Regions from separate parts of the Sphingomonas sp. GC_Shp_6 genome, predicted to be linked through region 1. Evidence: predicted binding sites of a transcription regulator. Region 1 holds the regulator's gene; each other region holds the start of a gene.
The links. The regulator LexA, encoded in region 1, represses DNA repair genes until DNA is damaged. The targets are predictions, from matches to a motif close to GTTCCNCNCTTGTTCT.
Positions count from the first base shown of each region.

Region 1 (7,554 bases):
CTGCCGCCCTTCGAACTCTATCGCTCGCTCCGGCGGATCAATCCCTCGCCCTTCCTCTACCATCTCGATCTGCCGGGCTTCGCGCTGATCGGGTCGAGCCCCGAGATCCTGGTGCGGGTGCGCGACGGCGAGGTGACGATCCGCCCGATCGCGGGCACGCGGCCGCGGGGACGCACGTCGGCCGAGGACGACGCGAACCGCACCAGCCTGCTCGCCGATCCCAAGGAACGCGCCGAGCATCTGATGCTGCTCGATCTCGGCCGCAACGATGTCGGCCGCGCCGCCGCGCCCGGCAGCGTGCGCGTGACCGACAGCTATACCGTCGAACTCTACAGCCATGTGATGCACATCGTGTCGAACGTCGTGGGCACGCTGTCGCCGCAGAAGGATGCGCTGGACGCGCTGTTCGCGGGTTTTCCGGCGGGTACGGTGAGCGGTGCGCCCAAGGTACGCGCGTGTCAGATCATCGGCGAACTCGAACCCGAACGCCGCGGCGCCTATGCCGGCGGCGTCGGCTATTTCTCGCCCGACGGATCGATGGATTCGTGCATCGTGCTGCGCACCGCCGTGGTGAAGGACGGCGTCGTCCATGCGCAGGCTGGCGCCGGGATCGTGGCAGACAGCGATCCCGCCTCCGAACAGCGCGAGTGCGAGGCGAAGGCGGGTGCGATCCTGGCCGCCGCCCGCGACGCGACCGCGCGGGCAGCCGATCCGGGCTTCGGCCAGTAAGTTAGATCCGGCAGCTCAGGGAACGCTGTCGGCGCCAGCCTTTTGCGCGCGACGATCGGCGGCATATTCCTGGTTGCGCAGGATCGAACAGCCAGACTGCCCGCCCGTGCCGACCGGCGAGCAGGTGTCCGGCAGGCCTCCGGCGACTCGGCCGATCTGGTCCGCGGTCGCGGTGCGGTTCACCCAGCTCTGGTTGGAGGCGGCGATCGGGCCAGTGTCGCGCAGCGCCTTGGGAATGCGGTAGGGGTTGCCTATCGGGCTGCACACCACGACCTCGGTCGCGGTCGAAGCGGGGCATTTCTGGTCGGGCAGCAGCGACACGCTCCGGATGCGCTTGGGCGGCTGTCCGGTGGCCGCCTGCTGGTCCTGCGCGGCGGCCAGTCCGGGGGCGAGAATGAGGGCGGCGGCGAGCAGGGTCCGGTACATGAGCTTCTCCTTTGAAGGCGTAACGTCGCAAAACGCGCATAGCTCCGCAACGAATATGGGTGCGCCGTCCACCACCGCCAGCGCGCGTGCGGATTTCACCACCGCAACCAGCCGTTGCACGCCCGGCGCCTTCGTCTACAAGCGCGCCCCATGATCCTCGTCGTCGACAATTACGACAGCTTCACCTGGAACCTGGTCCACTATCTCATGGAGCTGGGGGCCGAGGTCGAGGTGGTGCGCAACGATGCGATGTCCGCTGGGCAGGCGCTGTCCTCGGGGGCCCAGGCATTCCTGCTGTCGCCGGGGCCGTGCACGCCCAACGAGGCGGGCATCTCGCTCGACCTCGTCGCTGCGGCCGCCGACAGCGGCCGGCCGCTGCTGGGCGTGTGCCTCGGCCATCAGGCGATCGGCCAGCATTTCGGCGGCCGGGTCGAGCGCGGCGGGCTGATGCACGGCAAGACCTCGCCGATCGACCATGACGGCACCGGGCTGTTCGCCGGCCTGCCCTCGCCCTTCACCGCGACGCGCTACCATTCGCTGATCGTGAACGACGCGCCCGACACGCTCGTCGTCAACGCCCGCACGGTGGACGGCATCGTCATGGGCTTCCGCCACGCGACGCTGCCCATCCACGGCGTGCAGTTCCACCCCGAGAGCATCGCCACCGAACACGGCCATGCGATGCTCGCGAACTTCCTGCGGCTGGCGGGCATCGCTCACACGCTGCCCGAACGACTGACGCCCAGGCCATGACGGTGACCACGCTGCTGCCCGATCCGACGACGCCGCTGTCGCGCGAAAGCGCGCGCGCCGCGTTCGAGGATCTGCTCGAGGGCCGCGCCTCGGACGACGCGATCGCCGCGTTCCTGATCGGGCTGACCGAGCGCGGCGAGACCAGCATCGAGATCGCGGAGGCCGCGCGTGCGCTGCGCGCCCGGCTGATCCCGATCACGGCGCCCGCCGGCACGATCGACGTGTGCGGCACCGGCGGCGACGGTCATCACACGCTGAACGTTTCCACCGCGGTCAGCCTCGTCGTCGCGGCATGCGGCGTGCCGGTGGCCAAGCATGGCAACCGCGCCGCCTCCAGCAAGGCGGGCGCCGCGGACACCCTGGAGGCGCTCGGCCTCGACATGGAACGCGCCGGCGCTTCGGCCGAGGCGAGCCTCCACGCCATCGGCATCGCGTTCCTGTTCGCGGCCAACCACCATCCGGCGATGGCGCGCATCACCCCCATCCGCATACGCATCGGGCGGCGGACGATCTTCAACCTGATGGGCCCGCTCGCCAATCCAGCGGGCGTCACGCGCCAGCTGATCGGGATCGCGCGGCCCGATTACGTGGCCGTCTATGCCGACGCGCTCGAACAGCTCGGCACCGAGGCGGCCTTGGTCGTTTCGGGCGAGGAGGGGCTGGACGAATTGTCGGCCGCCGGCCCCAGCGTCGTCCGCGCGGTCGGTCGCGTCGCCTTGCCCGCACGCGTCGCGCCCGAGGATGCCGGCCTGCCCCGCACCCCGATTGCTGCGATCCGCGGTGGCGATCCGGCCTATAACGCCGCGGCCCTCCGCCGGCTGCTGGAGGGGGAGCGCGGCGCATACCGCGACGCGGTGCTGCTGAATGCCGCGGCGGGATTGATGGTGGCGGGGCACAGCGGCTCGCTGGCCGCCGGAGCCGAAGCCGCAGGCGCGGCGTTGGATGACGGGGCGGCGCTTGCGCTGCTCGAGCGATGGATCGCCTACCGATGAACATGCTGCAACGAATCCTCGAGACGAAGCGCGCCGAAGTGGCCGCGCGTAAGGCGACGACGCCGCTGTCGGTGCTCGACGAGCGGATCGCCGCCGCCACCCCGGTGCGCGGCTTTCGCGCCGCGCTCGATGCGAAGTCCGGCCCGGCGCTCATCGCCGAGATCAAGCGCGCGAGTCCCTCCAAGGGCCTGATCCGCAGCGATTTCGATCCGCCCGCGCATGCCCGCGCCTATGAGGCCGGGGGCGCCGCGTGCCTGTCGGTGCTGACCGACGAGGAATGGTTCAAGGGCTGCGACACCGATCTGGTCGAGGCGCGCGCCGCCTGTTCGCTGCCGGTGATCCGCAAGGACTTCATGGTCGATCCCTGGCAAGCGACCGAATCGCGCGGGCTCGGCGCGGACGCGATCCTACTGATCGTCGCCGCGCTCGATGACGGCGTGCTGGCGGAGATCGAGGCCTCGGCACGCGAATGCCATCTCGACATACTGGTCGAGGTGCATAACGCGCGCGAACTGGAGCGCGCACTGAAGCTCAAATCGCGGCTGATCGGCGTGAACAACCGCGATCTGCGCGACTTCAGCGTCGATTTCGCGCGCACCTATGATCTCGTTCGCCATGCGCCCAAGGATTGCACCTTCGTCGCCGAAAGCGGTCTCACCACCCGCGCCGATCTCGACGCGATGGCCGCGCACGGCATCCATTGTTTCTTGGTCGGCGAAGCGCTGATGCGTGCCGACGATGTCGAGGCGGCCACGCGCGCGCTGATCGGATGACCGGCCTGACGCATCTCGACGCCGACGGCGCCGCGCATATGGTCGATGTCGGCGCCAAGGCGGCCACCGCGCGCGAGGCGGTGGCGACCGGACGGATCTCCATGGCACGCGACGCCGCCGCGGCAATCGCGGCGGGCGCGGTGAAGAAGGGCGACGTGCTCGCGGTGGCGCGAGTCGCCGGCATCATGGCCGCCAAGCGCACCAGCGACCTCGTGCCACTCTGCCACCCGCTGCCTCTCACCCGCGTGTCGATCGATCTCGCGCTCGACGACGGCGGCGTCACCGCGACCGCGACCGCGGCGACGGACGGCAAGACCGGGGTCGAGATGGAGGCGCTCACCGCCGTCTCGGTCGCGCTGCTGACGGTGTACGACATGGCCAAGGCGCTGGACAAGGCGATGACGATCGACGGCGTCCGTCTGCTGGCCAAGCGCGGCGGCAAGTCCGGGCACTGGCAGGCGTGACGCTCGTCCCCGTCGCCGAGGCGCAGGCGCGGCTCTTCGCCCTGTCGCCGCGCCTACCCACCGAACGCGTCGGCTTGCGCGAGGCAGCGGGCCGCTGGGCGGCGGAGGACGTGACCGCGCTGCGCACCCAGCCGGCAGCCGATCTGTCCGCCATGGACGGCTATGCGATCCGGTTCGCGGACCGGCACGGCCCCTGGCGGCTGATCGGGGAAAGCGCGGCGGGGCGGCCCTTTGCCGGCCATGTCGGCGCGGGCGAGACGGTGCGGATCTTCACCGGCGCCGGCATGCCCGAAGGCGCGGACACCGTGCTGATCCAGGAAGAGGCCGCGCGCGACGGCGACCGGGTGATGCTCGACGGCGAAGGCCCGATGACCGAAGGGCGCAACACGCGGCGCAAGGGCCTGGATTTCACCATCGGCGACCGGCTCGTGGCGGCGGGCGAGCGGCTGACGCCCGCGCGGATCGCGGTGGCGGCGACGAGCGGCCGCGGCATTTTGCACGTAAGGCGCCGGGTCCGCGTGGCGGTAGCGGCGACGGGCGACGAACTCGTGCCGCCGGGATCGACGCTTACGGGGCTGCAATTGCCCGAGTCGAACGGCGCGATGCTCGCTGCGATGCTGGCGGACCTGCCCGTCGATGTGATCGATCTCGGCATCCTGCCCGATCGGCTCGACGCGCTGCGCGATGCGTTCGCCTCGGTCGAAGCGGATCTGCTCGTCACCACCGGCGGCGCGTCGGTCGGCGATCACGATCTCGTCCGCCCCGCGCTGGAGGCGGCGGGCGGAACGATCGATTTTTGGCGGATCGCGCTTCGCCCCGGCAAGCCGATGATGGCGGGGCGGCTGGGCGACGCCGTGCTGCTCGGGCTGCCGGGCAATCCCGTTTCGGCGTTCGTCACCGCGGTGCTGTTCGTGAAGCCGCTCGTCGCGCATCTGGCCGGGGCGGCCGATCCCTTTCCGCCCACCGTTCGCACGACGCTCGGCGAGGATCTGCCGGCCAACAACGCGCGCACCGATTATCTGCGCGGACAGCTTCGCGACGGGCTCGCCTACGCGTCGTCGATCCAGGACAGTTCGATGCTGCTGACGCTGGCGCGCGCGAACTGCCTGATCGTGCGCGCGGCGAATGCCCCCGCGGCCCGCGCCGGCGACTCGGCGGAAATCCTCGTCATCGCTTGACGGCAATTTTTATGTTCCGTATAAGTTCGACGTCTGTTCTGGACGGAGGATCGCCATGCTCACGCGCAAACAGCACGAGCTCGTCTGCTTCATCAACGATCGCCTGAACGAAACGGGCGTCTCTCCGTCGTTCGAGGAGATGAAGGAGGCGCTCGACCTGAAATCGAAATCGGGCGTTCACCGGCTGATCTCGGCACTCGAGGAGCGCAACTTCATCCGCCGCCTGCCGAACCGTGCGCGCGCGCTCGAGGTGCTACGCATGCCCGAACGGCCGGAGAAGAAGGCGGCGACCAAGCCCGCCAAGGCGCCCGAGCTGAAGCCGGTGCCGCAGGCCGCCAACGACGTGATCGAGATCCCGCTCCACGGCCGGATCGCGGCCGGTGTGCCGATCGAGGCGTTCGAGGGCAGTTCGATGCTCGCGGTGCCCGCAGCGCTACTGGGCTCGGGCGAACATTATGCACTCGAAGTCTCGGGCGATTCGATGGTCGAGGCGGGGATCCTCGACGGCGATTACGCGCTCATCCGCCGCACCGAGACGGCGCGTGACGGCGAGATCGTGGTCGCGCTGATCGAGGACAGCGAGGCGACGCTCAAATATTTCCGTCGCGAGGGCGCGATGGTCCGGCTCGACCCGGCAAATCGCGCCTATGATCCGCAGCGCTATGCGCCCGCGCAGGTGCGCGTACAGGGCAAACTGTCCGGGATCCTGCGCCGCTACGATTGAGGCGAACGGCCTTCGCGGGCGCGCGGATCGCTGACACGCCAGCCGTGCCGTGCGGGCCAACGGTCCCGGCGCACGACCGTAAGCGTCGGCGCATCGCGCCAGGGGTGGCGATCGGCGGGATCGCGGACGGTCATGACCCCGCGCCCAAGCGTGATCGCCACGCCGCCGGTTTTCACGAGCACTGGCTTGTCGAGCTTCAGCCAGCGCGGGCGGCACGCCTTGGGCAACCAGCGCTCGCTGATCGCGATGTCCGCCGTCGCGCACGCCGCGATCAGCTCGGGCGCCTCCAGCCGATAGCCGCTGCGTGTCGCGAGGATGCGCCAGTGGCGGCCGGCCGCCACACGATCGGCGATGCAGGCGTCGCGGCTGCACCGGGCGTCGTTCCGATCGGACAGCAATTCGGGCAGCCCCAGCACGCCGCCATTCTCGCCGAGCGTCGTCGCGGTATAGTCGCCGGTGCGGTCGCGCAGCAGCGCGAGGCCGCCCTCCGGCGTGCGCATCGCGACATGGCGTCCGTCGCCGGTGACCAGCAGATCGGGCGCGGGCGTCGTGACCGCCCAGAGCGCGCCGATCGCAAGCGGGATGACGCCTAGACGCCGCACCCGCGTCCGCCACAGCGCGATCCACAAGCCGCCGACGATCGTCAGCGCATAGGCGCCGGTCGGCATCGCCGGCAGGGCTGCGACCGATCCCGGCGCCGCCGCGGTGGCGCGCGCCATCCACAGCAGCAGATCGAGCGACCGCGCCGTCAGCCACCACCAGGGCGCGCCCAGCCCCACCCCGTCGAACAGCAGCGCCAGCGCCTCCAGCGGCATGACGACGAAGGTGGTCAGCGGGATCGCGACCAGATTGACGATCGCGCCGTACACCCCCTCCTTATGGAAGTGAAACACCGCGATCGGCATCAGCGCGAGTTCGACCACCAGCCCGGTAAGCAGCAGCGATCCGCCCTCGCGCAGCATCCGCCGTCCCCGCGCCTCCTCGTGCGGGCCGAACAGCGCGTGGATGCGCGGATGTTCGTGCAGCGCCATGATCGCCGTGACCGCGGCGAACGACAATTGGAAGCTCGGTCCCGCCACCGCCTCGGGCCAGGCGAGCAGCACCACCACCGCCCCAGTCGCGACGAGCCGCAGCGTCATCGCTTGCCGCCCGAGCGCGAACGCCGCCAGCACCAGCAAGGCCGCCACGCAGGACCGGATCGTCGGCACCTCCGCGCCGGTGAGCAGCGTATAGCCGATTGCCGCCGCCGCGCCCGCCAGCGCCGCGATCATCGGCAGTCGGACGCGCAGCGCCAGCGTCGGGCTGAGCGCGAGCAGCCGCATCACGATCAGCATCGTCGCCGCCACCGCGGCGGTGATGTGCAACCCACTCACCGAGAGCAGATGCGCCAGCCCAGCCTTACGCATCGCATCCGAATCGTCCTGCGTGATCGCGCCCATGTCGCCGGTCGCGAGTGCGGAGGCGATGCCGCCCGCGCTGCCGGGGATCTTCGATTCGATATGCGCCGAAAGGCTG
Region 1 is NZ_JALNUO010000004.1:205,280-212,833, forward strand. Features, by position in the region: gene trpE (anthranilate synthase component I) at 1-729, shown strand, start outside; gene OXQ95_RS07305 (hypothetical protein) at 745-1,275, opposite strand; gene OXQ95_RS07310 (aminodeoxychorismate/anthranilate synthase component II) at 1,306-1,908, shown strand; gene trpD (anthranilate phosphoribosyltransferase) at 1,905-2,900, shown strand; gene trpC (indole-3-glycerol phosphate synthase TrpC) at 2,897-3,673, shown strand; gene moaC (cyclic pyranopterin monophosphate synthase MoaC) at 3,670-4,137, shown strand; gene glp (gephyrin-like molybdotransferase Glp) at 4,134-5,315, shown strand; gene lexA (transcriptional repressor LexA) at 5,371-6,039, shown strand; gene OXQ95_RS07340 (ComEC/Rec2 family competence protein) at 6,030-7,554, opposite strand, start outside.

Region 2 (7,554 bases), on a different contig from region 1:
ACACGCCCTGGGACCGCGCGGACCCGAGCGGTGCGCCGGGCGGCGGCGGCGTGCGCGGGGTGATGAAGGGCCGGGTGTTCGAGAAGGTGGGCGTCAACGTCTCGACCGTCGGCGGCACGTTCGAGGGCGACTTCGCCAAGTCGATCCACGGCGCCGGCGAGCATCCGCAATTCGCCGCCACCGGGATCAGCCTCGTCGCGCACATGGCCAATCCGCACGTTCCCGCGGTGCACATGAACTGCCGCTTCCTCGCCACCACCAAACGCTGGTTCGGCGGCGGCGCGGACCTCAATCCGCCACTGCCGATCGCCGAAGACACGGTCGCCTTCCACGCGGCAATGCGCGAGGCGTGCGACGCGCATGATCCGGGCTATTATCCGCGCTTCAAGGCCTGGGCCGACGAGTATTTCTACATTCCGCACCGGCAGGTGCACCGCGGCGTCGGCGGAATCTTCTTCGATCATCTGGAAAGCGACTTCGACGCCGATTTCGCGTTCGTGCGCGACGTCGGGCTGGCCTTCCTGTCGGCCTATCCTGCGATCGTGCGGGCGCGGATGGACGCGCCGTTCGACGCTGCCGATGTGGCAGCGATGCGCGCATGGCGGGGGCGTTATGCCGAATTCAACCTCGTCTATGATCGCGGCACGCTCTTCGGGCTGAAGACCGGCGGCAATATCGATGCGATCCTGATGAGCTTGCCGCCGGTGGCGACATGGGACTGATCGCGGTGCCGAACGGCGATCTTGCCACGATCGTCACCACGCTGGAGATGACGCGGCGGCCGCCGCTGCGCCCCGTCCCACCCTCGCCGTTGCGGCTGGTGCGCTGGGCCGAGCCGACGCTCGCCCGCTATCGCATGCTGTTCGCGCGGGTGGGCTCGCCCTGGCTCTGGTATTCGCGGCTGGTGATGGCGGACGCCGACCTCGCCGCCATTCTTGCGGACCCCGGCGTGCAGGTCTTCGCGGCGGTCGATCCGCGCGGGATCGAGGTGGGGATGGTCGAACTCGATCACCGCCAGCCGGGCGATGTCAGGCTCGCCTATTTCGGGCTCGTGCCCGAACTGGCGGGCCAGGGCCATGGCCGTTGGATGATGGCGGAAACGCTCGCCCGCGCCTGGACGCCGGGCGTGACGCGGTTGTCGGTGTGCACCTGCACGCTCGACCATCCGTCGGCGCTCGGCTTCTACCGCGCGCAGGGCTTCACCGCGACGTCACGCACCATGGAGACGTTCCCCGATCCTCGCCTGTCGGGCACGCTGCCGCGCGACGCCGCACCGCAGATCCCGTGCATCGCCGACCGGCCCGCATAACGGGAACGACTCAGGCTTCCAGAAAGATCGTCAAGCCCGGCGGCATACGCTTGGCCGGCCGGCCGTCGATCGCCGCCTCGATTGCGGCGATCGCGGCGATCAGGTCGCGCTGCGCATAGGGTTTGGCGAGGCAGCCCGCGGCCAAAGGCTGCGCCTCGGGCGGGAAATTGCCGGTCACGAACAACACCGGGATCTCCTGCGCGAGCGCTGCGCGGGCCACGTCGAGTCCCGATCCGTCGGCCAGGCGGACGTCCACCAGCACCAGATCGATGGGCTCGCCCCGCCCAATCACCGCGACCGCATCGGCCACGCGGTCGACCGTACCGACGATCGTATAATTCGCATCCGACAGGAAATGTTCGGTATCGAACGCCACCAGCGGCTCGTCCTCCACGACGAGCAGGCGCACGATCTGCCGCTTCTTCCGTCCGAAGATCATGCCTTGCTCATCCTCGTCCGCCCAGCAGGCTCGTTACGCGTCCGTCTCCTAACGCGCCGCTGCGCGCGGGGATGCAAATATTTTCGCATGGGGGTGCGCATTCGGCTATCAGCGCGGCGATGACCGATACCCCTCGAGATCCCGGCGCCGGCGAACGCCCCGCCCCGCGCGCCGGAGAGCGCATCGCCAAGCTGCTCGCCCGCGCCGGCATCGCCTCGCGCCGCGAGGTGGAACGGATGATCGAGGACGGGCGGATCGCGATCCACGGCACCGTGCTGACCACGCCCGCGACGGTCCTGACGACGCTCGATGGCGTCACGGTGGACGGCCAGCCCGTCCAGGCACCCGAACCGACGCGGCTGTTCCTCTATCACAAGCCGCCCGGCCTGCTGGTGACGGAGCGCGACCCGCGCGAGCGGCCGACGATCTACGATCACCTGCCCGACGATCTGCCGCGCGTCGTGCCGGTGGGGCGGCTCGATCTGGCGACCGAGGGGCTGTTGCTGCTGACCACCGATGGCGGGCTGAAGCGGCAGCTGGAGCTGCCCGCCACCGGCGTCGAGCGCGCCTATCGTGCGCGCGCTTATGGCCCGGTCACGCAGCAGCAGCTCGAGGATCTGTCCCAGGGGATCGAGATCGAGGGCATCCGCTACGGATCGATCGACGCCAATATCGAGCGGCGCACCGGCGCGAACGTGTGGATCGAGATGACGCTGACCGAGGGCAAGAACCGCGAGGTGCGCCGCGTGCTGGAGCATCTCGGGCTTCAGGTGTCGCGGCTGATCCGCATCCGCTACGGCCCGTTCGTGCTGGGCGAACTGGAGCCGGGGCAGCTCGGCGAGGTCAAGCAGCACGATCTGGTCGATTTCCGCAAGTCGCTCGGGCGCGCGCCGGCGCTGTCGGCGAGCCTCGACGTGCCCAATGCGCCGGTCGCGCCGGCCGTCGTGACGGTGGAGGCACGCCGCGCCGCGCCGGCCGCGCGGGCGCCCCGCCCCGCCCCGGCACGCGACCTGCGCCCTGCGCGCGAACCCGAACGGCCGTTCCGCATCCGCCCGGCGAGCGAGGGCGGGCCCGTCCGCCCACAGACGCCCCGCGCCGCCACCACCGAGCGGCCCTTCCGCATCCGCGAAGTCGCCACCGACGAACGGTCCCGCACGAGCCGGCCCTATGCCAAACCCGGCGTGGACCGCGACACCCGCACCGACCGCCCCGCTCGGACGGATGCGACCAAACCGCGCTTCGGCGACCGCAATGCCCGCAGTGATGCGCCGCGCACCGAGCGCCCCGGCCGCGACGCCCCGCGCACGGGCTTCGCCAAGCCCGAGGGGGGTGGCCGCTCGGGTCGCCAGGGTGAGCGCGGAGCCTTTGCAAGCCGCGACCGCGCACCGGCGGACGAAACCGCGAACGGCCGCACCGCGCGCACCGCGGCGCGCACGCCCTATGCCGGCACCGAGCGCGTGCGCACGGATCGCACCCGCTCGGACGATCGCGGCGCCCCCCGCCCCACGGCCGGCAAGCCCGCCGGCGGAAAGCCGGCCAAGGGTCCGGCAGGCGGCCGCGGCCATCCGCCGCGCACCCCGCGCGGGGGCAAGCGCTGATGCGCGTCATCGCTGGCCAGTGGCGGGGCCGCCCGCTCGTCGCGCCCAAGGGCGAGGCCACGCGCCCCACCGCCGATCGCACGCGCGAGGCGCTGTTCTCGATGCTGACGAGCCGCGTCGGCAGTTTCGAGGGGCTGACCGTCGCCGATCTCTTCGCCGGATCGGGTGCGCTCGGGATCGAGGCGCTGTCGCGCGGTGCCGCGGCGTGCCTGTTCGTCGAACAGGATCGCCCCGCGCTCGACGCGCTGCAGGCCAATCTGGCGAAGCTGGGCACGCGGCAGGACGTGCGCGCCACGTCGGTGATGGCGCTGCCGCCCGCCGCCGCGCCGCTCGACCTGATCCTTATGGATCCGCCTTATGGCACGGGCGCGGGGGTCGTCGCGCTCGATCGCCTCGCGCGGCTCGGCTGGACGGGCGCGGCGACGTGGATCAGCATCGAGACCGCCAAGGCCGAGGAGCCCGTGATCGCCGGCTTCACGATCGATGCCAGCCGCGTTCACGGCAAGGCGCGGATCACCTTGCTGCGCGCCGACTGACACGGGCGCCGGCGAGTCCGGGGGCGATGCCGGCCGCTCCGCCCCCGGCCCGGCCCGGCCACCGCCTCAACGCTGGATGGCGGCCACTTCGACGCCCGAACGCGCCGCGATCGCCGCGATCTGCGTGGCGCCGTCGCGGAGCATTTCGGCGTGGCACTGCTGCTCGTCGCGCTCGCGAACGAGGCCGGTCGCCATCGAGACGCAGGCCTGGTCGGCCGCGATGCGGATCCGTTCGCCCAGGATCGTACGGTCGCGCGGATTGGCGAGGTCGAGCCCGGCGCTCGACACATGGACCTGCACCGGCTCGCGAGTCTGGGCGACGGCGGGCGCGATGCAAAGCATGGCGAAAACGGCCGCGGCGGCGCCGCGACAGACGAAATAAATCACGATGTTTCTCCTGATGGACGATCTGCCAACCGCCGCGCCGGGCCCGCATCGCGCCTCTGACGGACCGAAATCACGGGCCGGCATCACCGGCACGCCTCCCCTAGTCGGCTCCCGTGACGGGCTCGCGACCGCTTCGCGACGGTATGAAGACGACGCGAAAGTCCGTGCCCCGACGCCGCAAGGTTGCCCTGGAGCCCCGCGTTCCCTACCTGTTCACCGGTGACCCAGCTCGCCCAGAATCCCGCCGACCCGCCCTATCTCCGCGGCCTGAACCCCGAACAGCGTGAGGCGGTGCTGACGACCGACGGCCCCGTGCTCGTGCTGGCGGGCGCCGGCACGGGCAAGACCGCGGCTTTGACCGCACGGCTCGCGCATCTGCTCTTCACCCGCAAGGCGTATCCCAGCGAGATCCTGAGCGTCACCTTCACCAACAAGGCCGCACGCGAGATGCGCGAGCGCGTCGGCCGGCTGGTGGGTGACGCGGTCGAGGGCATGCCCTGGCTCGGCACCTTCCACGCGATCGCCGCCAAGATGCTGCGTCGCCATGCCGAACTCGTGGGGCTGCAATCCAATTTCAGCATCCTCGACACCGACGACCAGTTGCGGCTGCTGAAACAGCTCATTCTCGCCGCCGACATCGACGAGAAACGCTTTCCCGCGCGCAGCCTGGCGGGGCTGATCGACCAGTGGAAGAACAAGGGGCTCGTCCCCGCGGACATCGATGCCGGCGAGAGCGAACGCTACGCCAACGGCCGCGGCGGCGAACTCTATGCGCAATATCAGGCGCGGCTGGTCGCGCTCAACGCCTGCGACTTCGGCGACCTGCTGCTGCACATGCTCGTCATCCTGAAGACGCACCGCGACGTGCTGGAGCTTTATCAGAAACGCTTCCGCTACATCATGGTGGACGAATATCAGGACACCAACTCGAGCCAGTATCTCTGGCTCCGCCTGCTCGCGCAGGAGCGCCGGAACATCGCCTGCGTCGGCGACGACGATCAATCGATCTATTCCTGGCGCGGCGCGCAGGTCGAGAACATCCTGAAGTTCGAACGCGACTTTCCCGGCGCCAAGGTGATCCGGCTCGAACAGAATTACCGCAGCACGCCGCACATCCTGGGCGCCGCATCGGGCGTGATCGCCAACAATGGCGGCCGGCTCGGCAAGCAGCTCTGGACCGAACTCGACGCCGGCGAAAAGGTGAAGGTGATCGGCGTCTGGGACGGCCCCGAGGAAGCGCGCCGCGTCGGCGAGGAGATCGACAGCGCGCGGCGGTCGGGCAAGAGCCTCGACAGCGTCGCGATCCTGGTGCGCGCGCAGCACCAGACGCGCGAGTTCGAGGATCGCTTCATCGCGACCGGCATGCCGTACAAGATCGTCGGCGGCTTCCGCTTCTACGAGCGTGCCGAGATCCGCGACGCGCTCGCCTATCTGCGCGTCGTCAACCAGCCCGCGGACGATCTCGCTTTCGAACGCATCGTCAACGTGCCCAAGCGCGGTTTGGGCGACAAGGCGGTGGCGCGTATCCACCAACTGGCGCGCGCCACGCATGTGCCGCTCGCCACCGCCGCCGCGCGCATCCTCGATACCGACGAGCTGGCCGGCACCGCACGCAAGTCGCTCGGCCGCCTCGTCGGCGACATCGCGCGCTGGCGTGAGATGGCGACGACGCTGCCCCATGCCGAACTCGCGCGGCAGTTGCTCGACGAGAGCGGCTATACCGCGATGTACCAGAACGAGAAATCGGCCGAGGCCGCCGGACGGCTGGAGAATCTTTCCGAACTCGTGCGTGCGATGGAGGAATATGACAGCCTCGGCGCGTTCCTCGAACATGTCTCGCTGGTGATGGACACCGAAGGTCGTGTCGCCGAACCGCAAGTGACGATCATGACGATCCACGCCGCCAAGGGGCTGGAATATGACACCGTCTTCCTGGTCGGCTGGGAGGAAGGGCTGTTCCCGTCGCAACGTTCGCTCGACGAAGGCGGCACCTCCGCGCTGGAGGAGGAACGCCGCCTCGCCTATGTCGCGATCACCCGCGCCCGCCGCCTGGCGGTGATCTTCCACGCGGCGAACCGGCGCATCTACGGCCAGTGGAATTCCAGTATTCCCAGTCGCTTCGTCGGCGAACTTCCCCCCGAACATATCGAGAGCGAGACCACGCTGTCGGGCGGCGCGAGCCTGTGGCAGGCGAACTGGTCGGACCGGGCCGACCCGTTCGCCGACGTGGCGCGGGGCACCGGACGCGGCCCGGGCTGGCAGCGCGCGGCCTCGGCCGGCGGCTATGCCACCACCCCCGCCCGCGTGGTCGAGGCGCGCGCGAGCGCGGTCAGCCTGGGCAACAAGGGGCGCGACGACGTGTCGCCGGGGCTGCGCGTGTTCCATCAGAAATTCGGCTATGGCACGATCGCCGAGATCGAGGGCAACAAGCTGGAAATCGATTTCGAAACGGCGGGGCGGAAACGGGTGATGGACAGTTTCGTGACGCTGGCGCCGTGACGCGCTGCGTCACGAAAGCGTCACGCCCGGATAAACTCCCGTTTACTGCTTCAGGTTAATAGGGGGCATGGCCGTCACGTCCCAAATCATGTTCGCGGATGAGGATCGTGAGGCCTTTTCCTATGGCCCGCCGATCGCGCGCGGCTCCCGGCTCGTGACGGCGTTCGAGCGGTTTCGCGACGATCCGTATCTGCCCTTCCTGGTGGTCGTCGGGGAGGACGACCGGCCGGTCGGGATGATCCTGGAGCGCGAGATGCGCGACATCCTGTTCAATCCTTACGGCCATGCCCTCACGATGAATCCGGCGTTCGGCGGATCTCTCGAGCCGATGATCCGGCTCTGCCCGATCGCCGAGATGCAGGGATCGACCGCCGATCTGCTCGAACTCTACGCCGCGGCAGGCGCGATCGCGGGCATCATCCTGACCCGTGGAGGCTTCTATGCGGGCGTGCTGGGCCATCGCGATTTCGTCCGCCTGTCGGTCGAACGCGATCGTCGGGCGAGCCGCGACGAGGCGGAACGCGTCGCGCGGCTCGATGCGGCGGGGCGCGAGTTCAATGCGGAGATCCTCGCCATGGCGCAGGAGCTGCGAACGATCGCTCTGGGCGTGAACGGGTTCGCCCGCCAGGTGGCCGGAAAGGCTCACGAAACCTGCAGCGACGCCTTGTCGATCGCGACGGCGACGCGCCAGTCGTCGAGCGCGCTGGAGGCGATCGGGACGCAGGGCCGAATGCTCGACGACGCGCTGGACTGCGTGACGCGGCGAACGACCGACGCGCAGACGAT
Region 2 is NZ_JALNUO010000011.1:110,271-117,824, reverse strand. Features, by position in the region: gene hemF (oxygen-dependent coproporphyrinogen oxidase) at 1-722, shown strand, start outside; gene OXQ95_RS13425 (GNAT family N-acetyltransferase) at 713-1,309, shown strand; gene OXQ95_RS13420 (response regulator) at 1,320-1,748, opposite strand; partial or broken gene OXQ95_RS13415 (pseudouridine synthase) at 1,925-2,629, shown strand; gene rsmD (16S rRNA (guanine(966)-N(2))-methyltransferase RsmD) at 3,346-3,882, shown strand; gene OXQ95_RS13405 (UrcA family protein) at 3,949-4,269, opposite strand; gene OXQ95_RS13400 (UvrD-helicase domain-containing protein) at 4,489-6,768, shown strand; gene OXQ95_RS13395 (methyl-accepting chemotaxis protein) at 6,836-7,554, shown strand, end outside.
Region 2: OXQ95_RS13400 (UvrD-helicase domain-containing protein) is a predicted target of LexA. The motif match lies at 4,470-4,485, and genes of this name have one in related genera.

Region 3 (7,554 bases), on a different contig from region 1:
CGCCGGCCGAGCTCACGCATGGGCGGCTGGGCGTGGACGGGCATCGAGGCAATCTGCTTCTCGACTTCGGCGCGCGTCGGCCGGTCCTGTCGTGCCCATCGCGCGCCTGGTCGCCAGCCGCCGCCACGCGGCACCGAGCAGGCGCCGGGATCATCGTCAATCGAAAGCTGGAGTGCGCGCGCATCAGGCCGCGGCGGCGCGTACTGTTCCTGCCGTCTCAGCCGCTCGATGGCCAAGTGCGGCAGGAACAGCGAGACGACCCGTCTCATCGCATCCCTCCACGATCAAGGTGAAGCCCTCGCCTCCACGCTGGCGGGCAAGCTCGACCGACCAGCGCGCCCTCCCCACTCCCGCGACACCCAGCCGCTCGGACGGTGCGCTGGCGATCCGCCAGCGCGTCCAGGCGGCGGACGGCTCGGAGAGTGGATCCTGGTCACGCTGGCGTCGGCGCCGGAGGAGCAGGACGGGGATGTCGGCGTTGGCGGCGACCAGCTGCAGGCGCCGGGTCGCGACCATCGACAGCTTGCCGACCTCACCGACGACGGCCGACGGCGTGCCGTCGCGCACGGCGTCCTCGATCACCGCGAGCAGCGCCGCATCCTCCCGCGCCTGCGCGTAGATGACGTCCGCAGCCGAAAGGCCGGCTTGGGCCAGACCGGGGGCGTAGAGATCCTGCCGCGTGGAGGCCCATAGGACCGGCCCGCCAAGGTGCAGCGCTTCCCGGGCGGCGATGCCGGCAAGGAACAGCGTTGTTGCAGCTTCGTCGACCAGACTGCAGGTGGCAGCCGTTGCTTCGTGGAGCGCGCCGGCTCGCAGCCCCCTGCCACTCAGCCGCGAATCGACCGGGTCGATCCCGAAGGGCGCGACTCGATAATCGCTGGACGTTGTCGCCAAAGAGCGAAGGTGCGTAAGCGAGGAAGGCGCGATAGAAGGGAGGGCAGGCATGATCGTCTAGACTCTACGTGTTCCCTCTATGTTCCGTTAATAGGGCAAGAGCGTCAAGCCGGTTGCGGCCAAGCGAGCGGAGACGAAGTGACAAGCCGCAGGACAGCTTTGCCACCGAAAGCCCCGGAGGCGCCCTCGCCTGACGGTCTACGTGACCTGCTGGCGCATCTTCTCGCCGGCGCTGTGGGTGGATCGGAGGCGAACTGGCGCGGCCTGATCGATGAGGTCGAAGCTCTGCTCATCGTTCTCCACCCGCGATTGAACTGGCGGATCGAGCCTTCGGGGGCCGCGGTCGAGCGCGGGGCGGTCGGAAAGGCGGAGCAACTGGTTCGTGAAGCCCATGCCTATGTAGCGAAACAAAGGCCCGACGAGGCGTGAACGAAGCAGCAATTTACGGCTTCCATTCGGGACCAGGCTGACTCATAGAATCACGATGCCAATCCGCGCTGAAGACCGCTGGCTTTACCCGATCGACTGGCAGCAGATTTCCGAGGCGATCCGCTTCGGCCGAGCCGGCGCCCGTTGCGAGCAGTGCAGCCGTCCTCACATGAGCTACGTCGCGCACCTGGGGGATGGCCGCTGGTGGGACGCCCCTGCCCGCTACTGGCGCAATCACCGTGGCCGACGTGTTGCGGCCAAGGGCTTCACCTTGGCGACCGTGCGAACGACGTACGTCGTGCTCGCCTGTGCCCATCTCAATCATGATCCTAGTGATAGCTCGCCGGGCAACCTTCGCGCGCTGTGCCAGCGATGCCACATCATCCACGACGCGGCCGAGCACCGTTGGCGAAGATGGTGGAACGTGTTCCGTCTATGCGCCCTACGCGATCTCTACGAGGATCCGCGTGACGCTCGCGACCGGCTGCGCCCGGTCTCAAGAGTCAAGATTGCGGGTCGCCATCTGGGCAGCTGCGAGATCGGCAAGCGACCCGAGACCTCCCATCATGTCAAACACCTTGACGACGACCTGGTCGCAAGCCTGTTCGATGATGAGCTGTATGGCATCGAGGCTCGTCTGCTCGAGGAGCATGGTTGTATCCTCGTTCGCCCAGGCTAGGATCCAATCTCCCTTCACGATCTCCCAGAGGACATCGCCGTTGCGCTGGTCGACATCGCGAGGAAGTGGAGCAATGCTCACCCGCAACAATGCGTAACAACCTTCCGCCTCTCAGGAAGCGTTGCCGTGACAAACATCTGCGGAAGCAAGAGTAGAGTACTATGAACGATCGGCAGGGCGACGTGGGCACATTCGATTACATCGTGATTGGCGCGGGCTCGGCCGGGTGCGTGCTGGCGAACCGGCTGTCGGCCTCGGGGCGACATCGGGTCCTGCTGCTCGAAGCGGGCGGCGGCGATCGGCATCCATGGGTTCACATCCCGATCGGCTACGTCCGACTGATTGACGACGCGAAGCGCAACTGGCGCTACCGCACCGAACCTCAGGTGGAGCTCGACGGGCGCCGGCTACCGCAGCCACGCGGCAAGCTCCTGGGCGGATCGAGTTCGATAAACGGACTGCTCTACGTGCGCGGGCAGCATCAGGATTTTGATGATTGGAGCCGCCTCGGAAATATTGGGTGGGGGTGGGAAGACGTGCTTCCATATTTTCGCCGCGCGGAGGATCAGGAGCGAGGTGCCGACCCCTGGCACGGAACAGGCGGCCCGCTGCCGGTCTCGGATGCTGCCGAGCCGAACGTGCTGTGTGACGCCTTCATTGCCGCAGTTGAGGACGCTGGCACGCCACCCAACTCCGACTTCAATGGCGCGCGGCAGGCGGGTGCCGGCTATTTTCAGACTAACACGCGGGCCGGACGGCGGGTCTCGTCGGCGCGCGCCTATCTCGTACCAGCCTTGCGGCGCGCGAACCTTTCGGTTGTCACTGGCGCGCACGTCGAGCGCGTTCTTTTGGCGGGCGGCACAGCCACCGGGGTCGAATGGCGGGGTGGCGGCCGTCGCTTCGCGGCCACGGCGGCGGGCGAGGTAATCCTGTCCGGGGGCGCCATCAACACGCCGCAACTGCTGCAGCTATCGGGGATTGGCCCTGCGGCTCTTCTTGGCGAGCATGGGATCGAGGTGGCGCGGGACCTGCCTGGCGTCGGTGGTGACCTCCAGGACCATCTTCAGGTACGCATGACGTTCCGCGCTCGCCGGCCGGTGACGATGAACGACGCGCTGCGGACCCTTCCAGGTCGTGTCAAAGCCGGCCTGCAATATGCGCTTTACCGGCGCGGGCCACTGATGGTGAGCGCGGGTACCGCCGGCGCCTTCCTCTCGACCGATCGCAGAAGCGACCGGCCCGATGTGCAGTTTCATTTCCTCACCTTCTCCACCGATGCGATGGGACAGGGGCTGCACGAATTCCCGGGCTTCATGATCTCGAGCTGCCAACTCCGGCCGGAGAGTAGGGGAACGGTCCGCATCGCCTCGCCCGACCCGGCGCAATCGCCGGCCATCGACCCTCGTTATCTCTCCTCACCGGTCGATCAGCAGGTGACGGTTGCAGGCCTGGAGCTGCTTCGCCGTGTTGTCGCTCAGCCGGCCATGGTGAGGGAGATCGCGGCTGAGGAGTCGCCCGGCGCGGGGGTAGCCGGGGAGGCGGCGCTGCTGGCCTATGCGCGCGCGAACGCCGGTTCGGTCTATCATCCGACCTCGACGGCGCGGATGGGGAGCGATCCGCTTGCCGTGGTCAATGCGTCGCTACGCGTCCATGGGATCGGGCGGTTGCGCATCGCCGACGCTTCGGTGATGCCGCTCATAGTGTCCGGCAACACGAATGCGGCCGTCGTGATGATCGGCGAGAAGGCGGCTGACTTAATCCTCGCGGACGCGCGCTAGATGCGCTCGAAAATTAGGCCGGTGTCTTGCCTGACGCCGATACACAGGAAGGCGAGCGCGTAGCGCCACTCGTTCGATGGAGCTGCTCGGCAGCGGTCAGCGTGAGCCGCGCGCCCGACATGCCCAGCGGATGGCCGAGCGCGATCGCCGCCGAAGTGTAAGCGTGTCGTCGAGCCGCGTGTTAAGCGGCTTGCGCGATCGGCTGATCTGCTGCGACGAACCAGTTCACGGCATGAGTTCGTTTCAACGGCTGGCAGGCCAGCTGTTGGCGACTTTGGCAATGACGACGGCGATGTAGCCTCCGGCTCGACGCGGTACGCCTTGGGTAGGTCTGGATGACGGTGTAGATCGCGGCGGTACGCTCGCCACCGGCGCTGGAGCCGTCGAACAGCCAATTGCGGCAACCACCGCAATACCGCGTAGCGCGCGTTCGGCGATGTTGCTGTCGATCTCCAGCCGCCCGTCCTCGAGGAAGCGGCACAGCGCCGGCCAGCGCTTCGTGCCATAGGCAATGGCCTTGACCATGTCGGACCTGGACGACAGGCGGCACACCGCGGCGGCGAGCACCTTGCGTAAGCCGTCGACCAACGGCCGACTTCGTGTCCGCCGGGCATGACGTCGCTCATCCGTTGGGCGAGCGCGCACCTCCGCCTCGACGGCCTAGAGGCGCCGATGCTTTAAGGTTGAGACCGCGAGTAAGTAAGAAACCATACCGTTCGTGTAATGCAGTCGTAAAGGGGGATTAGTCTTCTGGTGCGATTACAACCTTGAGCCCGTCTAGCGCCTCTGTAAAAGGTACCTGACAGGACAGGCGAGACTGGCGGGTCCGATGAGACGGGCTATCGAGAAGGTCGTCTTCGTCGGTGCTCATCGACGGTAGAGTGTCTAGCCGTTCGTCATCGATATAGACGTGACACGTGGCACACGAACAACAGCCGCCGCACAGCGCGAGCAGTTCGTCAGAGCCGCTCTTGCGAATTGCCTCCATGAGCGACATTCCGGTTGCACTGGCGACTTGGGTTGTCCGGCCCTCCCGCGTGGTTATGCTTAGCTGCGGCATCAGTATACCACCACAGAGCGGATGCTTTGCCCCGCATGCATCAACGCGAAGCCGCGGTTGATCTCATCAAGGCTGAGTATGTGAGTGATCATCGGGTCGATCTCGATCTTGCCGTTCATGTACCAGTCGACGATTTTGGGCACGTCGGTCCGGCCCTTGGCGCCGCCGAACGCGGTGCCGCGCCAGTTGCGACCGGTGACCAGCTGGAAGGGGCGGGTTCCGATCTCCTTGCCCGCTTCCGCGACTCCGATGACGATGCTGGTGCCCCAGCCGCGGTGGCACGCCTCTAGCGCGGTTCTCATCACCTCGGTGTTGCCGGTGCAATCGAAGCTGTAGTCCGCGCCGCCGTCGGTCAGCTCCAGCACTTTGGCGATCGTCTCCTCGCGCGAAAGGCCGCAGCTGTTGAGGAAGTCGGTCATGCCGAAGCGCCGGCCCCATTCCTCGCGGGTCGCGTTGATGTCCACGCCGATGATCTTCGCCGCACCAGCGAGCCGCGCGCCCTGGATGACGTTCAGCCCGATGCCACCGAGCCCAAAAACCACCACATTCTCACCAACCTGCACCTTGGCGGTGTTCACCACCGCTCCCACACCGGTGGTGACGCCGCAGCCGATGTAGCAGCTCGTCTTGAAGGGTGCGTCCTCGCGGATCTTTGCCACCGCAATCTCCGGCAGCACGGTGAAGTTCGAGAAGGTCGAGCATCCCATATAGTGGAAGATCGGCTGCCCCTTGTGGCTGAAGCGGGTCGTGCCGTCGGGCATGAGCCCCTTGCCCTGCGTCGCACGGATTGCGGTGCACAGGTTAGTCTTGCCGGACAGGCACGACTTACACTGCCGGCACTCGGGGGTGTAGAGCGGGATCACGTGATCGCCGGAGGCGACGGAGGTGACGCCGGCGCCGACCTCGCGCACAATGCCGGCGCCTTCATGGCCGAGCACGCTAGGGAACAGCCCCTCGCTGTCGAGGCCGTCGAGCGTATAGGCGTCGGTGTGGCAGATTCCGGTCGCCATGATCTCCACCAGCACCTCGCCGCGCTTCGGCCCCTCAAGGTCGAGTTCGACGATTTCCAGCGGCTGCTTTGCCGCAAACGCTACAGCGGCACGGGTTTTCATAATCGGCGCTCCTAAGCACGAGCCTAAATGCTATGACCAGCCTAATAAAGCGGACCGGCTAGATCTTTAAGTGGCAAGCTAGCGTTGGCTAATTGTGCCACCTCTATCCGCGCTCCGGCCAGTACAAGCGCTCGACCTTGTACATAGTCCTTCGTCTTATTGACACAGTCCAATGCAATAACCCGCCCCTCTTTGAGGTAAACAATGGAGAAGCTGCGGGTAGCTGTGTCGCCACGCACGACGACTTGGTCGTGCGCCGCTGATAATCCGACAGTCTGCAGCTTAAGGTCATATTGATTAGACCAGAACCACGGTACGGAATGGTAGGCTTCAGCAGCGCCGGTCAGAGCCTTGGCCACAACGGCTGCCTGATCATGAGCATTCTGCACTGATTCAAGCCGGATAGTCGCCCCTGCGGCGAAGTCATTGGCGTGAGCGGCGCAATCTCCAACGGCAAAGATGTCGGGCACAGAGGTGCGGCAAAACTCGTCGACGAGAACGCCGTTGCCGGCGGAGGCGCCCGCAGCAACAAGCGCGTCAACAGAAGGTGCGATACCGATGCCAACGATTACGATTTCACAAGTTACCACCTCGCCCGAAGCCAACCTTACGCCTGAGACGGCTCCATCGGCTTCCTCGATACATTCGACGACAGCGTTTAGCCGCAGATCGACTCCATGTGCACGATGTTCCCGTTCATAAAACCGCGACAAGGGCTCGCCAGCAACGCGAGCTAATACCCGATCCTGCGCCTCCAGTAGTACCACCACCTTTCCAAGCTTGGTCAGCACCGCGGCTGCCTCCAAGCCAATGTAGCCTCCACCGACGACCACGACACGACGACCATCGGCAAGTTCGTCCATCAGCCGGTCCACGTCGGTGCGGGTGCGCACTTCGTGAACGCCTCTTAGGTTGTGTCCAGAGCAGGTCAGACGCCGCGGCTGTCCGCCGGTAGCCCAGACAAGTGAGCCGTAGCCTAGCGATGTACCGCCTTCGAGGAGCACTTCATGGGCAGCCGGGTCTACCGAAGTCACCGCCGTCGCGAGAAGCAGATCAACGTTCCGCTCAGCGTAAAAACTCATCGGGCGGATCAGTATACGTTCGAAAGACTTCTCGCCTGACAGATAGTCCTTAGAGAGCGATGGCCGTTCGTACGGTGCATCCCCTTCGGCGCCAATGAGCCCTATAGAACCCTCAAAACCCCGCTGCCGCAGTGTTATTGCCGTTTGCGCTCCTGCATGCCCGGCACCCGCGATTAGGACGTCGTAATGCTCGATCATACATGTCCTGTAGTTGTTTGCCGACTCTCCCCACTGCGGAGCAACGCAGCATCGCATTGACCTGGTTGAACTTGCGGCGGCTAGGACTTACGCAAGCTGAGGCCGGCGCTACCTGCACGATGACCGATCGTACTGCGCTGACATACGCAGGCGACGAGGCCAGGTGGTTGAGATGCCGTCCCCACCAGCTATGATGATGACGTGCCATCAATGTCCAAGGCGGCATCCCTGACAGATCCGTCCACTCGACTGGAAGCGCAGACCGCAACCTTCCCGATCTCGCCCGACGCCCCGGCCGCGATGCCATTGGACCACGTGCGCA
Region 3 is NZ_JALNUO010000007.1:54,370-61,923, reverse strand. Features, by position in the region: gene OXQ95_RS10200 (DNA polymerase Y family protein) at 1-269, opposite strand, end outside; gene OXQ95_RS10195 (protein ImuA) at 184-945, opposite strand; gene OXQ95_RS10190 (hypothetical protein) at 1,093-1,335, opposite strand; gene OXQ95_RS10185 (hypothetical protein) at 1,379-2,002, shown strand; gene OXQ95_RS10180 (GMC family oxidoreductase N-terminal domain-containing protein) at 2,164-3,780, shown strand; partial or broken gene OXQ95_RS10175 (acetyl-CoA C-acyltransferase) at 3,777-3,928, opposite strand; gene OXQ95_RS10170 (transposase) at 4,024-4,425, opposite strand; gene OXQ95_RS10165 (2Fe-2S iron-sulfur cluster-binding protein) at 4,523-4,840, opposite strand; gene OXQ95_RS10160 (S-(hydroxymethyl)glutathione dehydrogenase/class III alcohol dehydrogenase) at 4,840-5,952, opposite strand; gene OXQ95_RS10155 (FAD-dependent oxidoreductase) at 5,994-7,232, opposite strand.
Region 3: OXQ95_RS10195 (protein ImuA) is a predicted target of LexA. The motif match lies at 965-980, and genes of this name have one in related genera.

Region 4 (7,554 bases), on a different contig from region 1:
CTTCACGCGCCGACCATCGCGCAAGCCCGCCAGATCGGCGCAGCGGACGACGCCGGCGCGGGCCAGCTCGTCGCGCAGGAACGTTAGCGGGTGCGCGCGGAGCGAGAGCTGGAGCGAACGGTAATCCTCGACGACCTCGCGCCCGTCGGTCATCGGCGTCAGCGCGACGTCCGGCTCGACCCCTTCCGGGTTGAACGCGGCTTCGCGCTCGTCGGCCGCCACGAACAGCGGCAACGGCGCCTCGCCCAAGCCACGCACCTTCCACAAGCCTTGCCGGCGATCCTCGCCGAGCCGGAGGAAAGCATCGGCCTCCGCCAGTCGCTCGATCGCGCTTCTCGGCACGCCCGATCGCCGCCAGACTTCCTCGACCGATCCGAACGGCACGATTCCGCGCGCCGCGACGATCGCGGCGCCGTGGACATTCGCCAGCCCGCTCACCTGTTTCAGGCCGAGCCGAACCGCCAGATAGCGGCCCCGCCCAGGTTCAAGCGTGCAATCCCAGCGGCTCGCATTGATGCAGACCGGGCGCACTTCCACCCCGTGATTGCGGGCGTCGCCGACGACCTGCGCCGGCGCATAGAAGCCCATCGGCTGCGCGTTGAGCAGCGACGCGCAGAACACGTCGGGATGATGATGCTTCATCCAGCACGAGACGTAGGTGATCTTGGCGAACGAGGCGGCGTGGCTTTCCGGAAAGCCGTAGGAGCCGAACCCCTCGATCTGCTTGAACGTACGTTCGGCGAAATCGCGCGGATAGCCGCGTGTCACCATGCCCTCCACGAGCTTGTCGTAGAAATGGCTGACGCCGCCCGTGACCTTGAACGTCGCCATCGCCCGCCGCAGCGCGTCTGCCTCGGCCGGCGTGAAGCCCGCGCCGACGATCGCGACCTTCATCGCCTGTTCCTGGAACAGCGGCACCCCCAGCGTTTTCTCGAGAACGGCGCGCAGCTCTGGCTTGGGATATTCCGGGCGCTCCAGTCCTTCGCGCCGGCGCAGATAGGGATGCACCATGTCGCCCTGGATCGGGCCGGGGCGGACGATCGCCACCTCGATCGTCAAATCGTAGAAGCGCGCCGGCTTCATGCGCGGCAGCATCGCCATCTGCGCCCGGCTCTCGATCTGGAAAACGCCGAGCGTGTCGGCCTTCTGGATCATCGCATAGACGTCGGGATCGTCGTCCTGCAGGTCCGCCATGCCAACCCGCACGCCTTTCGCATCCTCCAGCAGGTTGAAGGCGCGGTTCATGCAGCCGAGCATCCCCAGGCCCAGGACATCGACCTTCATGAACTTCAGCGCATCGATGTCGTCCTTGTCCCATTCGATAATCTGGCGATCGGCCATCCGCGCCGGCTCGATCGGCACGAGATCGTCGAGCCGTTCATGCGTCAGCACGAACCCGCCCGGGTGCTGCGACATATGGCGCGGCGTGCCAATCAGCTTGCGCGCGAGGTCGAGCGTCAACCGGAGCCGGCGATCCGCCTTGTTGAGGTTGAGCTGGTCGAGATGCTGTTCGCTGACCCCTTCGACCGACCAGCCCCACACCAGGCCGGACAGCGCCTTGGTCAAATCTTCGGGGAGGCCGAGCACCTTGCCGACGTCGCGGACCGCGCCGCGGGCGCGGTAGCGCTGCACGACCGCGGTCAGCGCCGAACGATCGCGCCCATAGGTTTCGTAGATCCACTGGATGATTTCTTCGCGCCGCTCATGCTCGAAATCGACATCGATGTCGGGCGGCTCCTTGCGCTCGCCCGACACGAACCGCTCGAACAGCAACTCGTGGCGGATTGGATCGATGCTGGTGATGCCGAGGACGAAGCACACGCAGCTATTCGCGGCCGACCCCCTGCCCTGGCACAGGATGCCGCGCCTGCGGCTTTCCGCGACGATGGCGTTCACCGTCAGGAAATAGGGCGCATAGCCCAGCTCCTCGATCAGCCGCAGCTCGTGGGTGATCTGGTCGCGGTGCGCCTGCGGCACGTTGCCGGAGAACATGCGCCGCGCCGCTTCGTCGGTCAGGCGCACCAGCGCCTCGTGCGCGGTGAGGCCGTCCAGCACCCGTTCGTGCGGATATTGATAGGCGAGCTCGCCGAGGTCGAAGGTGCAGGCGGCGGCGATGTCCCCGGTCGCGGCGAGCGCATCGGGGAAGGCCGCGAAGCGTCGCGCCATTTCCTGCGGCGCTTTGAGATTACGATCGGCGTGACGCTCGCGCCGGAAGCCGAGCGCGTCGATCGTCGTCCGCTCGCGGATGGCGGTCACGACATCCTGCAACAGTCGCGCGTCCGGCGCATGATAGAGGACATCGCCAAGCGCGACCGCGCGCACGCCGGACCGCGCCGCCAAGGCGTCGAGATCGTGCAGCCGGATGTGTTCGTCAGGCCGTCGCCGGTAGCTCAGGCCGCAATAGGCGCGCGGTCCGAACGCGCGCGCGAGATCGGTAAGATGATCGGCGGTCGCGGTGTCCGCCTCACCCGGCAGCAGGATGGCGATCATGCCGTCGGCCGAGGCCGCGACATCGGCCCAGCCGAGCGCGCAACCGCCCTTGCCCGCTCGGCCCTTGCCGAGGCTCAGCAGGCGCGTCAGCCGCGACCAGGCCGCGCGATCGGTCGGATAGAGGAGCAGCGATCGGCCGTCGTCGAGAACGAGGCGGCTGCCCGCGATCAGCCGGACCCCGGTCGCCTTCTGCGCGTCCCAGGCGCGCACCACACCGCCGACCGTATTCCAGTCGGCAACGCCGAGCGCGGTATAGCCGAACATCGCCGCCGCCGCGAACAGCTCGTTCGGCGACGAGGCGCCCCGCAGCAAGGAATGATGCGTCGTGACCTGGAGTTCGACGTAGGTTGGCGTGGGTGGGGCCATCACCCGAACAGCCCGTGCATCCACCAGCTCAGATCGCCGGTGGCGGGCTGGACGCCATCGCCCCGGCGAAACAGCCAGAACCGCGCGCCGCTCTCCGCCTCGACGCGGTAATAATCGCGCACCGCCCACACTTCCCCGTCCCGGCGCCACCACTCCCCATAGATGCGTTCAGGGCCGTCGCCGGCGACGACGACATGCGTGTCGCCGCGCCACGAGAAGCGGCGTGGCGGCGCGTCGGGCAGCAGCGCGACCACGCCCCATAAAGGTTCGGGGCGCGCGAGCAGCCGTGCCGGCCGACGCCAGCGCGGCCAGATGCCGGCATCATTCAACGCGCCGACCCGCGCGACCGCGCGCTCCGGCACGTCGCTTTCGACCGGCGTCATGCGGAACAGGCCCGCCTCGCCGACCCGGCCGGCGAGGCGATCGACCGTGACGGCAAGATCAGGCCCACCCTTCCCGCCGGCCAGCATCAACCCCAGCGCGGTCGCGCCGAGTGGTTCGGCCCGTGTCACGACGACCCGCATCGCCTCGATGCCGAGGCCCGGATCGAGCCGCTCGATGCGGAGCGCGAACATGCGGGTGAGATGCGCGGCGTCGCGCGTCGCGCGCGACGCACCGATCACGAGACGCTGGTCGACGCCATCGACCCGCGCGGCGATCAGCTCGACCGCACGCGCGCCTAGGCCCCGCGCGCGCAGCACGACGACGAGATCCTTGACGACATCGCGGATCACCGTCGCGATCGCGTCTGCCGTACCGATCGGCTCCAGCAGGCGGCGTTCGGCAGTGGGCGCCTCGAACGGCACCACCGGCACGATCGGCTCGGCCACCCGGCCGATCGCCTGATCGAGCCGCTCGACGGTCGCGAGCCCCAGCCGGCGCGCGAGTGGACCACGCGGCATCGGCAGGAGATCGACGACCCGCTCCAGACCGAACCGGGCCGCGGCAGCCAGCGCGCCCGGTTCGATTCGCAATGACGCGAGCGGCAGCGGTGCGATCGCCGCGACCTCTCCACCGGGCGGCACGATCACCACCGGCTCGCGTGCGAACCGCGCCAGTGCGTGGGCTGCGCCTGGGGTGCCGGCGATCGCGATCCGGGCGGTCAGGCCGAGCCGCGCGCAGAGGGCGCGGACGCGGCGGCAGAACCGTTCTTCGCCGCCGAACAGGTGGGTCGTGCCGGTCAGGTCCAGCCATAGCCCGTCACCGATCGGCGCGGCGACGGGCGTCCAGTGCAGGACCGCGTGCAGCGCCAGCCGATCGCGCAGCGCCTGGTCGGCGTCCGGATCGGCGGGGCGGACATCGAGATCGGCCACCAGCGCCCGCGCCTGGGTCGCGGCCATGCCGACTCCCAAGCCGAGCGCCCGCGCAGCGGGACAGGCGGCGGTAACGACTTGGCGCTGTCCTACCGCATCGACGAGAATAAGCGGTGCGGTTGGAATGGCCGGCTTTGCCGACGGCAGGGCGACGGCATCGAGCCGCGCCAGGGGACCGCGAAAGGGATGCTGCGCCGCTTCCGATCGCCGCCCCAGCTCGCGCCCTGGCGGGCGCTGGTGGAGGGGGAGCGCGGCGACGTCAGAATCCACGTCGGCGCGCGACTTGCCGCTCTGCGCCCAGCGCGCGCCCGGCCGCCAGCCGCCGCCACGCGGGACGGAACAAGCGCCGGGGTCGTCGTCGACCGGCAGGAGGGGTGCGGCGCGCTCAGGCAGCGCGCGCGACCGCTCGTTCCTGCGCAGCCGCTCGATCGCGAGGTGCGGCAGGAAGAGCGAGGCGACCCTCGCCATCGCAAGCCTCCAGCAAGAGGGAAAACGGCTCGCCGCCACGCTGGCGGACGAGTTCGACCTGCCAACCGGCGCGGCCGACGCCGGGCAGGCCGAGCCGCGCGGACGGCACCGAACCGATGCGCCACCGCGTGACCGCGGCCGACGGCTCGGACAGCGGACAGGAAGCCGCCCGCCGCCAGCGCCGCAGGATCACCACCGGCACGCCGCCCTCGCTCGCCGCGAGTTGCAGGCGGCGCGTCGCCACCATGTTCGCACGCTTCACTTCGGCGACCACGACGGCCAACGCGCCCTCGCGCAGGCCGTCCTCCGCCAACGCCAGCACTTCCGCATCGTCCCTGCCTTGCGCGAACAGCAGCATGTTCGCAGGCAGTCCGGCCTGTTCGAGACCGGGGGCGTAGAGATCGAATCGCGTCAGCGCCCATAGCACTTGCCCGTCGTCGCGCTTCGACGCGAACCGTGCCGCCAGTCCGGCCACGAACAGGGTCGCGGCAGCATCGTCCGACAGTCCCGGTGACGCGCCCGCTATCTCGTGGACGCCATCTGTCGCCAAGCCGCCACCCGCCAGATGCCGATCGAGATCGGTGATGCCGAACGGCAGTCCCGGACGTGTCGAAACGGCGGTCGCGGCGATGCGCGCGCGCAGTTCGGCAACGGACGGGAGGGATGGCGACGGCGCAAGCATGGGATTTTACGACTCATATGTTCACTCTATGTTCTCACTGACTCGCTACGTTCGTCAAGGCAGTAGATTCGTGACGCCGCGCCCGGACGGGCCGCGCTCTATCTCCACTGCGCTCCGACCGAGCCGCCTTCGGCGTCTTGTCCCATGCGGGCGACGATCGCTCGCGGGCGCCTGGCTCCGCCGCGCCGATAAGGAACGCGGATCAGCGGAGCGCACACTGCGTCATCTGGCGAAGCAGACAGGGTTCGCGCGTCATCGTGACCGCGTGAGCACTCTTGCTCTGCCCGGGGGGTGCGGCGGCGGCTGGCCCCCAGACTCGCGCGCACGCCGCCGCACCGGCCGGTCGCCGCAAGGGTGCGTTGCTGGTGGGCGTCGCGCCGGCGCGACGCGGATGACGGACGCCGGCGACGCCGGCGGGATCCGTTCGCCTCGTCGGGGAAAGGGGCGCGCCGCCCCCTCCCCCCAGCAACGACAATCAGCCGGGCCGTGGCTCCCTCGCGTGCCGCTCGGTGCGCCCGCACCACCCCGGCGGATTCTCGCTGCCCCCCTCGCCCCCGGCTGTTCGCCACGAAGGCAGGGTTGATGGCGGGGCCATCGCCCTGCGGTCGATTGAGAAAGGAAACAGTCATGTACCATCAGCTCGCCACCCGGTTCGGACGTCGCTCGCACGAGATCACGGGCCGCACCCCGCTCGACAACGACGCGCTGCGCGCCCACGTCCCGTCGATCTTCGCGGGCGAGGCGCACGACAGCCGTTCGGATCGCTACGTCTACGTCCCCACGATCGAGATCGTAGAGGGTTTGCGCCGCGAGGGTTGGCAGCCGTTTTTCGCGGTCCAGTCGGTGCCGCGCGACGGCAGCCGCCACGGCCACGCCAAGCACATGCTGCGCCTTCGCCGCGACGACCAGATCGGCAAGGCCGAGGCCGCCGAGGTGATTATCGTCAACAGCCATGACGGGACCAGCGCCTATCAGATGTTCGCCGGGATGCTGCGGTTCGTCTGCACCAACAGCATGATCGCGGGCGAGCGATTCGAGGAGGTCCGCGTCAGCCACAAGGGCAAGATCCAGGACCAGATCATCGAGGGCGTTTTCACCGTCGCCGAGGACTTCCCCCGTCTGATCGACGCATCCGAGCAGATGAAGGAAATCCGCCTTTCCGAACCCGAGCAGCGTGTTCTGGCGGAGGCAAGCCTTGTCGCCCGCTACGGCGAAGAGGACAGCCCCGTCCGCCCCGAGCAGATCATCAATCCCCGTCGCCGCGAGGATGTCGGGCAAAGCCTGTGGACCACGTTCAACGTCATTCAGGAGAACGTGCTGCGCGGCGGACTGTCCGGATGCCGCCAGAATGCCAACGGCCAAATCCGCCGCAGTACGACGCGGCCGATCAACGGCATCGATCAAGGTGTCGGTCTCAATCGTGCGCTGTGGACCCTGGCCGAGGGAATGCAGCGTATCAAGGGCGGATGACCGGTCGGGGCCGCCTATACGGGCGGCTCCCGAAAATCGTGGGCGGCCCTCGGCGGGCCGCCCGATCGTTGGTGATTCAAGGGATCGATCACTCGTGCCGGGTGATTCAGACAAGTCGTTAGAGACGCGCTGCCGCGCTTGATAGCATGGGCCATGTGCTTCCGGATCGAACTCGCGGCGATCGACGCCGCTCGCAATTGCCGGAGACGCTACCGCGTCGAAGCCGGCCAAGACCTGTTCGGTGATTGGCTGGTGACGATCACGTTCGGGCGGCTCGGCGCGCCGGGACGAACGATCGTCCATGTCGTCGACGATGAGCGCCAGGCTCGCCGTCTGGTCAAGGCGTGCCTGCGCGTGCGCGCGACAGCACCGCGCCGGATCGGCGTCGCCTACCGCGAACGCGCGCGATCGGCGCCTCAGTCGTGGTCGGATATCGTGTTCGACGGCCGCGTCCAGCCCGCAACGGATCGGCCTGCCTCCGCTTGACCCAGCCAATCGTCGATCAAAGCGAGTAGTCGCGGGTCGAATTATCCACTGCCAGCATGACGCGACCCGTCACCGCCCCGCACCAGAAAGCGAAGGTAGCGCCTTGCAGTTCGGCGACATACGACGCCGCATCCGGAGAAGTAGCCTGCGGCCCTTCCCGGCCGATCCACCAGCCCCGACCGGGCAGTCGGTCGCTCCCGCGTACGACGAGGACCGCGAGCGGCGGTTCTTCCGCGACTTCCCCTGCCTGGTCGATTGCTCCCAGCGTACGGCAAAGCA
Region 4 is NZ_JALNUO010000015.1:9,363-16,916, reverse strand. Features, by position in the region: gene OXQ95_RS14955 (error-prone DNA polymerase) at 1-2,856, opposite strand, end outside; gene OXQ95_RS14950 (DNA polymerase Y family protein) at 2,856-4,637, opposite strand; gene OXQ95_RS14945 (protein ImuA) at 4,555-5,319, opposite strand; gene OXQ95_RS14940 (DUF932 domain-containing protein) at 5,947-6,789, shown strand; gene OXQ95_RS14935 (WGR domain-containing protein) at 6,943-7,275, shown strand; gene OXQ95_RS14930 (ribose-phosphate pyrophosphokinase) at 7,292-7,554, opposite strand, start outside.
Region 4: OXQ95_RS14945 (protein ImuA) is a predicted target of LexA. The motif match lies at 5,339-5,354, and genes of this name have one in related genera.